Prosthecobacter sp.: one gene and its partner. The protein of the gene in region 2 interacts with the protein of the main gene of each other region in a pairwise test. Links are inferred from orthologs where the notes say so. Each region holds a gene or a part of one and is shown on either strand. Other genes may lie near its edges.

Region 1 (4,258 bases), on a different replicon or contig from region 2:
CTTACGGAGCGATGAGCCGCCGCAGCCTCAAGGTGCCGAACAAATTCCTCATCTTCAAAAATCTCCAGCTTCACGGACTGTGGATCACGAAATGGCTCGAAAAAGCCAGCACGCCCGAACTTTACGAAGTGCTCGATCCTCTCACGGCTCTCATCGAAAAGGGCGAACTTGTCACAGCCATCGATCAAATCGTGCCGTTGGCCGATTTCAAGCAGGCCATCCTCCGTGCGCAGGAGGGCTCTCGTCACGGCAAAGTCATTCTCGATCTCGCCTGAACTGATGCGCGTCCTCCTCACGAATGACGACGGCATCACCGCGCCTGGTTTGCAGGCTTTGGAAGAAGCGGTGAAACAGCTTGGCTGGCAGCCGGTCATCGTGGCACCCGCTCACGAGCAAAGCCAGTGCGGCCACCGTGTCACCACGCATCAACACCTCAAAGTGGAACCGCGCGGCGACCAGCGCTTCGCCGTCCACGGCACACCGGCAGACTGCGTGCGGCTGGCGCTGTTCGCTCTTGATGTGAAGCCGGACCTCGTGATCTCCGGCATCAACGCCGGTGGCAACATGGGCCAGGACATCGTCATCTCCGGCACCGTCGCCGCGGCACGCGAGGCTGCGTATCATGGCATTCGTTCGTTTGCACTGTCGCACTACATGATTCGCGAACTCGCCGTCGATTGGCGGCGCACCTCGGCCTGGGTCGCGGACATTTTGCGTGAAACACATCTCCAGGATCATCCGCTCAATTCTTTTTGGAACATCAATCTGCCGCATCTGGCTCCCGGCCAGCATGCTCTCCCTCCCCGCATCGCGTGCCAGCCCGCTCATTCGCCTTTGAACGTCTCCTACACCCAGAACGAGCATGGCTACGCTTACAGCGCCTCCTATGCCTCACGCCCCCGCGATCCCGGCTCGGATGTGGATGTCTGTTTCGGCGGCAACGTCGCCGTTTCGCTGCTGCACGTATAACTGAACGCACGGGTGGTTTTGCTGCCTAAAACGCGCCCGCCTTGACATCCGGGCGGAAAGCATGCCCTAAGTAGCCCCCTTTTTCCGACCAATCCCTGTTCATACGCACATGCCCAAAGCCCTGATTATTGCCGAAAAGCCCAGTGTTGCCGCCGATCTCGCCCGAGCACTCGCCAAAGCCCCCGGCATGAAACCCTTCGCCAAAGAAAAGGACTGGTACGAGAACGAAACGCACGTCATCTCATCCGCCGTCGGCCATCTGCTGGAACTCGGCATGCCCACGGTCGATGGCAAAAAAGTCGGCTGGGGCTTCACCAGCCTGCCGATCATGCCGGAGAAGTTTGAGCTGAACCCCATCGAACAGAGCGCAGACCGCTACAAGCTCCTCGCCAAACTGATGAAGCGCAAGGATGTCGATTCTCTCATCAATGCCTGCGATGCTGGCCGCGAGGGAGAACTGATTTTCCGTTACATCGTCGATGCCACCGGCACCAAGAAGCCCATCAAGCGCCTCTGGATGCAATCCATGACGCAGGGAGCCATCCTGGACGCCTATAAGAAGCTGCGCACCGACGAAGAGATGCAGCCGCTGGCCGACGCGGCCAAGTGCCGCAGCGAGAGCGACTGGCTTGTCGGCATCAACGGCACCCGCGCTCTGACCGCGCTGAATTCACGCCACGGCGGCTTCCGCCTCACACCCGTGGGCCGCGTGCAAACGCCAACCCTTTCCATCATGGCCGGTCGCGAGCGCGAGATCGCCGCCTTCGTGCCGCGCACCTATTTTGAAGCCATCGCGCTGTTTGAAGTGCCTGCGGGTCGTTACCAAGGCCGCTGGATCGACGAATCATTCAAAAAGGACGAGAACGACGAGCACAAGAAACAGGAGCGTCTTTGGAATCAAGGCACGGCACAGGCCATCGCAGATCGTTGCAACGGCAAGCCGGGTGTCATTGAGCAAGTGACCAAACCCGCGCGTCAAGCACCGCCGCTGCTCTATGACCTTACCAGCCTTCAACGTGAGGCCAGCAACCGCTTTGGTTTCTCCGCGCGCCGCACGCTCCAGATCGCGCAGGCGCTGTATGAGAAGTTCAAGGTGCTCACCTATCCGCGTACTGACTCCCGCCACCTGCCGGAGGATTATATCCCGACGGTGACGGAGACAATGCAGACCTTTGCCAGCCACGACAGCCGCAAGCACGACGCGTTGCCGCACGAACTCGGCACGCACGCTGCCACCGTCATCGACAACAAATGGGTGCGCCCCAACAAGCGCATCTTCGACACCACCAAAGTCAGCGATCACTTCGCCATCATCCCCACCGGCCAGATCCCGCCCAAGGAACTGCCGGAGGCCGAGCAGAAGCTCTTCGACATGGTCGCACGCCGCTTTGTGGCCGTGTTTTTCCCTGCTGCCGAGTTCGAAGTGACGACCCGCATCACTCGTGTGGACAAGGATGCCTTCAAGAGCGACGGCAAGGTGCTCAAGGAGCCCGGCTGGCTCGCTGTTTATGGCAAAAAGGCTGCCGAAGAGGCCGCGGAAGGCGGTGAGGACGCCGCCAAGCTCCTCGTGCAGGCCAATCCTGGTGACAAGGCCAGCGCGCTCAATGTCGAGGTCAACGAGCATCAAACCAAGCCGCCGCCACGCTTCACGGAAGCGACGCTGCTCTCCACCATGGAAGGCGCGGGCAAGTACGTCGAAGACGAAGAACTCGCCGAAGCCATGAGCGAGCGTGGCCTCGGCACGCCTGCGACGCGCGCCGCGATCATCGAAGGTTTGATCATGGACCGCTATGTCGAGCGCGTGCAGCGTGACTTCCACGTCACCGCCAAGGGTCTCGCCCTCATTGATCAAATCAGCGCCATCGGCATTGAGGCCCTCAGTTCGCCTGAAATGACCGGCCAGTGGGAGTACAAGCTGCGCCAGATGGAGCACCGTGAACTCGACCGTGACAGCTTCATGCGCGACATCCGTCGCGTCACCAGCCAGGTCGTCGAAAAAACCAAGGCCTATTCCAAGGCCGCCAAGGACAAGGTTTACCCTGAATTCAAGGCCACCTGCGGCGTCTGTGGCAGCACGGAAGGTTACAAGCAGACTGAGGAGTTTTACGGCTGCAAAAACCCCAAGTGCAAAGTTCGCGTTTTCAAGGCCGTCGCCAGCCGTCCGCTTAGCGAGGATGAAATCCGCACGCTGATCGAAAAACGTTTCATCGGTCCGCTGGAAGGCTTCCGCAGCAAGAAGGGCAAGGATTTCAGCGCCGCGCTGCAGATCAAGGACGACATGAAAGTTGCCTTCGTCTTTGGCGACGGCACCGATCCTGACAGCATCAACTGGGATGAATGCCCGGTCATCTGCGACTGCCCGGTCTGTGCCAAGAAGGGCCGCGCGGGTGAAAAAATCCACGAAACGGCGGATGGGTATCAGTGCAAAATCAACGCCACGGACTCCTCCAAGTGCAACGCCCGCCTGCCGAAGAAGCTCTGCCAGAAAGACATCACGCCAGAGAACGCCCGCGAATTTTTCGCTGATGGCAAGACCTCGCTGATCGCCGGCATGATCTCCAAACGTGGCCGCCCCTTCAGCACCTTCCTCGTCTGCACGCCGGGTGAGAAGCGCATCATGAGCTGGGAGTTCCCGCCGCGTGAGGCGAAGCCCAAGGCAGAAAAGAAGCCCAAGAAACCAGCGGGCGTCAGCGGACGGAGTTAAACCGGCTCCTGCTTCGATTTGAGCAGATGCGCATACTTCACCTTCCAGTCTTCTGGAAGACGTGAAGGCCTGCCTTCGGGCATCTGCACGAGGGCCAAGGACTGGCGGCAGGTGATGAGCAGAGCGTTGTCCTCAGCTCGACGCATTTCAAACGAGCACCAGAAACGCACTCGCTCGACGGTTTCGAGCTTGCCGTGGATGATCAATTCATCACCGAGCTTCGCTGGCTTCTTGTAGTCGATCTCCGTGCGCACCACGACGGGATACAAATGAGTCTGCGCCATTTCACGCAACTTCATGCCCATCAAGCCGGCAAGACGTGTGCGCGCGGTCTCGATCATGCGCAGGTAGGCAATGTTGTGGACGACGCCACCGCAGTCAGTGTCGAAAAACATCACTTCCTCGCGAGTTTCGATGGTCGGCGTGAGATGCATGTCAATTCAAGGCGGCGCGCACGGTGGCTTCATCAACACCGCGCAGTTTGAACACGCGAAGCACGGTGTCTTCGATGAGATTGTTCGGGCACGAGGCCCCGGCGGTGATGCCGACGGTCACAGGGCCGTCGCTGGCGAGTTTGGTGGAATA
Region 2 (3,993 bases):
CTGCCCACCGTGGCCGAATTGAGCGGTGCGAAGCTGACGGCAGAAACGGACGGTATCTCGTTTGTGCCGACGCTGCTGGGCAACGACGGTCAGAAGCAGCACACGCATCTGTTTTGGGACTTCAACGAGCAAGGCGGGAAACGCGCGGTGCTGAAATGGCCGTGGAAGCTGATTCACCTCAACACGGGCACGGCTCAGAAAGCGCCGAAAGGCAAGGCAAAGGGCAAAGCGCTCGAAAAGCTGCTCCACAATCTCGAAACGGACATTGGCGAGGAGAAGAATCTGGCGGCGGAGAAGCCGGAGATCGTGGCGGAGCTGGAAAAGCTCATGCAGCAATCATGGCGCACGCCGTAAGGCTCCGCACAGCATGCCGCCGCCGCCGACAACAAAGAGCAGCGGGAACCAGATCGAATACAACGCCGCGCGTGAAGCATGCTCCAGCACGGCTTCATCGGGAACAGCGGGATTCACCAAGCAGGTTTGCGATGATCCCGGCGGATAGTTGAGCTGCTTTTCGAGTGCTTTGTCGAGATGCTGGGTCGGTGCGGCCTCCACCCGGCGGATGCGCGTGCCTGCATGCTTCACGCCGTTGATCTCATACTCGTAGCGCACTTCAACGCGATGAGCGGGCGATGAGTTCGGTGTTGGCCGTTCGCTGACGACGCGTGATGAGATGATGCGGCATGGCACCTGCGTCCAGCTTCGCGTGATCTGCGCTTTTTCATACGAGAGCCACATGCGCCAGGCAAAGAACGATCCGACAAGCATGAGCAGAACACCCAGCGAACAAAGCCACCAGCGGCCTGATTGAGATGCAACTTGATTCTGCGACATGGACGAGGGGGAAGCAGGCTTTGACTACGCTTCACATGTGTTCCATACAAGAGATGCCGCGCTCGCGCAAACCTCCTCATGTCCGAACCCTCTTCCATCTCGATACGTCCACCACGCTGGCTGCTGAAGCCCGCCGTGGAGGGCGCGGCCGAGCTGGCGGCGGACATGAGCGTGTCTCCGCTCATGGCGCAGCTTCTGGTGCAGCGCGGCATCACCACGGTGGAGCAGGCGCGTGATTTCCTGGTGCCGAAACTCGCCACGCTCGGCGATCCCACGGTGCTGCCGGAGATGAACCTCGCGGTGGAGCGCATCCTGAGCGCGGTGGACCACAAGGAGAGCGTCGTGCTCTACGGCGACTACGATGTCGATGGCGTGACCTCGATGGCGCTGATGCACCTCATCTTGAAGGCCTACGGCCTCGACACGCATCTGTTCCTGCCCACCCGCATGGAGGAAGGCTACGGATTGAGCCGTGACGGCATCGCCAAGTGCTACGAGCAGTTTGGAAAACCGAATCTGCTCATCGCGCTCGACTGCGGCACGACCTCGCTGGCTGAAGTGGCGAAACTGAAAGCGGATGGCGTGGACTGCGTGATCATCGACCACCACGAGCTGTCGCCGCATGGCCGGCCAGACTGTCTGGCGCTGGTGAATCCGAAGCTCAGTGACCATCATCATTACTTCTGCACGGCGGGCCTCATGTTCAAAGTCTCGCATGCGCTGCTGAAAGCGCGGATGATCGAGAGCTATGATTTGAAGGAGACGCTCGATCTGGTGGCGCTCGGCACCGTCGCCGATCTGGTGCCGCTCATTGATGAAAACCGGCTGCTGGTGCGGCGCGGACTCGAAGCACTGGCACAGACAGCGCGTCATGGATTGAAGGCCCTGAAACAAATCGCCGGAGTCGAGGGCCTGGTGCAGACGCATCATGTCGGCTACCGCCTGGGACCGCGTTTGAACGCCGCCGGCCGCCTGGACACTGCGGCGACGGCATTGCAGCTTCTGCTTTCAACCGATCCTGAGGAAGGCGCGGAACTCGCGACGCTGCTCGAAGCGCACAACAAGGACCGGCAGAACGTCGAACAGCAGGTGCATGTGGAGGCCGAGGCGATGCTCGCCGGCATCGGCGACATTGAAAAAGTCTCCGCCATCGTGCTCGGATCACGCAATTGGCATCCGGGCGTGATCGGCATCGTGGCCTCGCGCATCTCGCGGCTGTGCCATCGCCCGACGATTCTGGTGTCGATTGACGAAAACGGCATCGGCAAAGGCAGCGGACGCAGCATTCCCGGGTTTTCACTCGTCGCGGCCATTGAGACGTGCAGCAAGCATCTGCTCGGTGGCGGCGGGCATGCGATGGCGGCGGGCATTTCCGTCAAAGAAGAAAACCTGGATGCTTTCCGCACCGCCTTCCAAAACGCGGCACGCGAGGCCTTGAGCAAAGAAGAGATGACCGCCGTGCTCGAACTCGATGCCGAGGTGCGGCTGCGCGATCTGTCGTTGAACTTCTTCGAGAGCTACAAGCTGCTGGAGCCCTTTGGGCAAAAGAACACCGAGCCTTTGTTCCTCTGCCGCAGTGTGAACCCGCGCCTGCCAGGGCGCACGATGAAGGAAAAACATCTGCGCATCATGCTCACGCAGGACGGCGCGTCGATGGAGGCACGCTGGTTCAACGCGCCCATTGGAAAGCTGCCCCCTGCCCCGTGGGATGTGGCGATGCGCATCCAGCGCGGCTGGTTCCGTGGCACGGAGCAATGGCAGCTCACATTGGAAGCGGTGCGCACAGCGGAGTGATCTCCCGCACCTAGTCCGTGCGCGGATGAAACCGGTAGTGGCCGGTGAGAGGGAACTCGAAGAGTCGGTTCTCGCATTTCGGCCCCTGACCGATGTTGTGAACAATCCAGGGCGTGGCACCGCCATCGGGCGCGGGAACGACAATCGCAATGTGCGGAAGATTGACGGGAACGGTGCAGGTGATGAGATCGCCCGGGCGATAGTCGGCGGCGTTTTGTGTGACCGGCAATGAAGCACCGCGCCGCTTGAAAAAGGTCTGCAAATTTGGTACACGGCGGTGGTCGATATTCTTGTCGGTGGAGCTGAGGCCCCAGCGCTTCGGATAGGCGGCAAAGGCGCGCTTCATGTCCTCATGGACGAGTTTTTGCAGGTCGATGCCCAGCTTGCGGTAGCTGCGGATGATTTCATCGGTGCAGACGCCAGTGTCAGCGGGAACATCGCCACCAGGATAATCCAGCCGCACATAGGCGGGATCGTAGCGCACCGTGTGCCTGGTGCGCTCCATCGCGGCCTGCACGAGGCGCTCCGCAAAGGACGGCGCGCTCGTTTGCGCATAACCGACGCCGATGAAGGCGAGAAGAAGGCAGCAGCGGCGGAGCATGTCAGTCACGCGGAACTTCGACACCGGAGATGAAGGTGCGTTGAACTTCCAGACGGCGGTTGAGCACGAGCACGTCGGCCTGCTTGCCTTTTTCGAGGCTGCCGCAGGTTTTGGCGATGCCGGCGCGTTCGGCGGGCGTAAGGCTGGCCATGCGAACGGCCTGTGGCAGCGTGGCAGAGGTGCTTTTTTTCATGTGACGCATCATGTGGTCCATGCCGACGACGGAACTGGCAAGCCCTTGACCGGGCACGAAGCCGACCAGGCCGTCGCTCTCGAAAAAGGAGCCGTCATCGTCGGAACCGAAGCGGTAGCGGCCCGGCGGCATGTCGAGCGCACGGTTGCAGTCGGTGACGAGGCACAAGCGCTCCGCGCCTTTCATGCGGAAGGCGAAATCGAGCAGCTCAGGCGCGAGATGCATGCCATCGGCGATGACCTCGGTGCTCATCTCAGCGGTGGCGAGCACGAACTGCTCCATGGAAGCCTGCATGGGCGTGCCGAAACGCGTGCGCAGCGAAGTGACGGAGCTCATGGCGCACCAGAAGTGATCGACATGGCGCATGCCGGCCTTGAAGGCGCGCTCCATCTCCGTCCAGTTCGCGTTTGAGTGGCCGCAGGTGATGAGGCAGCGGTGTTTGCGCGCGGTTTGGTAAAATTCCTCCGCGCCGGGCAGTTCGGCCGCGCAGGTGGCGATGCGGACAAGATCATCGCGGAACCATCTCGCGTATTCGATGGCATCAGGAGCACGACGGCCGGTGCGGGAATGG

Evidence for each region. Proteins that work in one complex are often made in the same cells at the same time.
Region 1: the proteins of recJ (region 2) and U1A53_RS26815 interact in binary tests that used the Escherichia coli proteins (3 or more experiments, as listed by UniProt). The link is inferred for Prosthecobacter sp. from one-to-one orthologs.

What each region holds. Positions count from the first base shown.
Region 1 is NZ_JAXMIH010000030.1:95,706-99,963, reverse strand. The notes cover bases 704-3,875. They hold U1A53_RS26815 (DNA topoisomerase III), read left to right. Parts: upstream 704-1,078; coding sequence 1,079-3,673; downstream 3,674-3,875. Other genes in these bases: U1A53_RS26810 (thioesterase family protein), read right to left, coding at 3,670-3,875; surE (5'/3'-nucleotidase SurE), read left to right, coding at 704-969. Also shown: U1A53_RS26825 (2-enoyl thioester reductase domain-containing protein), read left to right, coding at 1-275; more of surE, read left to right, coding at 280-703; more of U1A53_RS26810, read right to left, coding at 3,876-4,107; U1A53_RS26805 (4-hydroxy-3-methylbut-2-enyl diphosphate reductase), read right to left, coding at 4,109-4,258.
Region 2 is NZ_JAXMIH010000014.1:161,637-165,629, forward strand. What follows is about bases 364-3,270. They hold recJ (single-stranded-DNA-specific exonuclease RecJ), read left to right. Parts: upstream 364-912; coding sequence 913-2,628; downstream 2,629-3,270. Other genes in these bases: U1A53_RS16450 (DUF3592 domain-containing protein), read right to left, coding at 364-834; U1A53_RS16460 (DUF1287 domain-containing protein), read right to left, coding at 2,639-3,229; U1A53_RS16465 (amidohydrolase family protein), read right to left, coding at 3,231-3,270. Outside these bases: U1A53_RS16445 (arylsulfatase), read left to right, coding at 1-354; more of U1A53_RS16450, read right to left, coding at 337-363; more of U1A53_RS16465, read right to left, coding at 3,271-3,993. UniProt on the Escherichia coli protein: Single-stranded-DNA-specific exonuclease.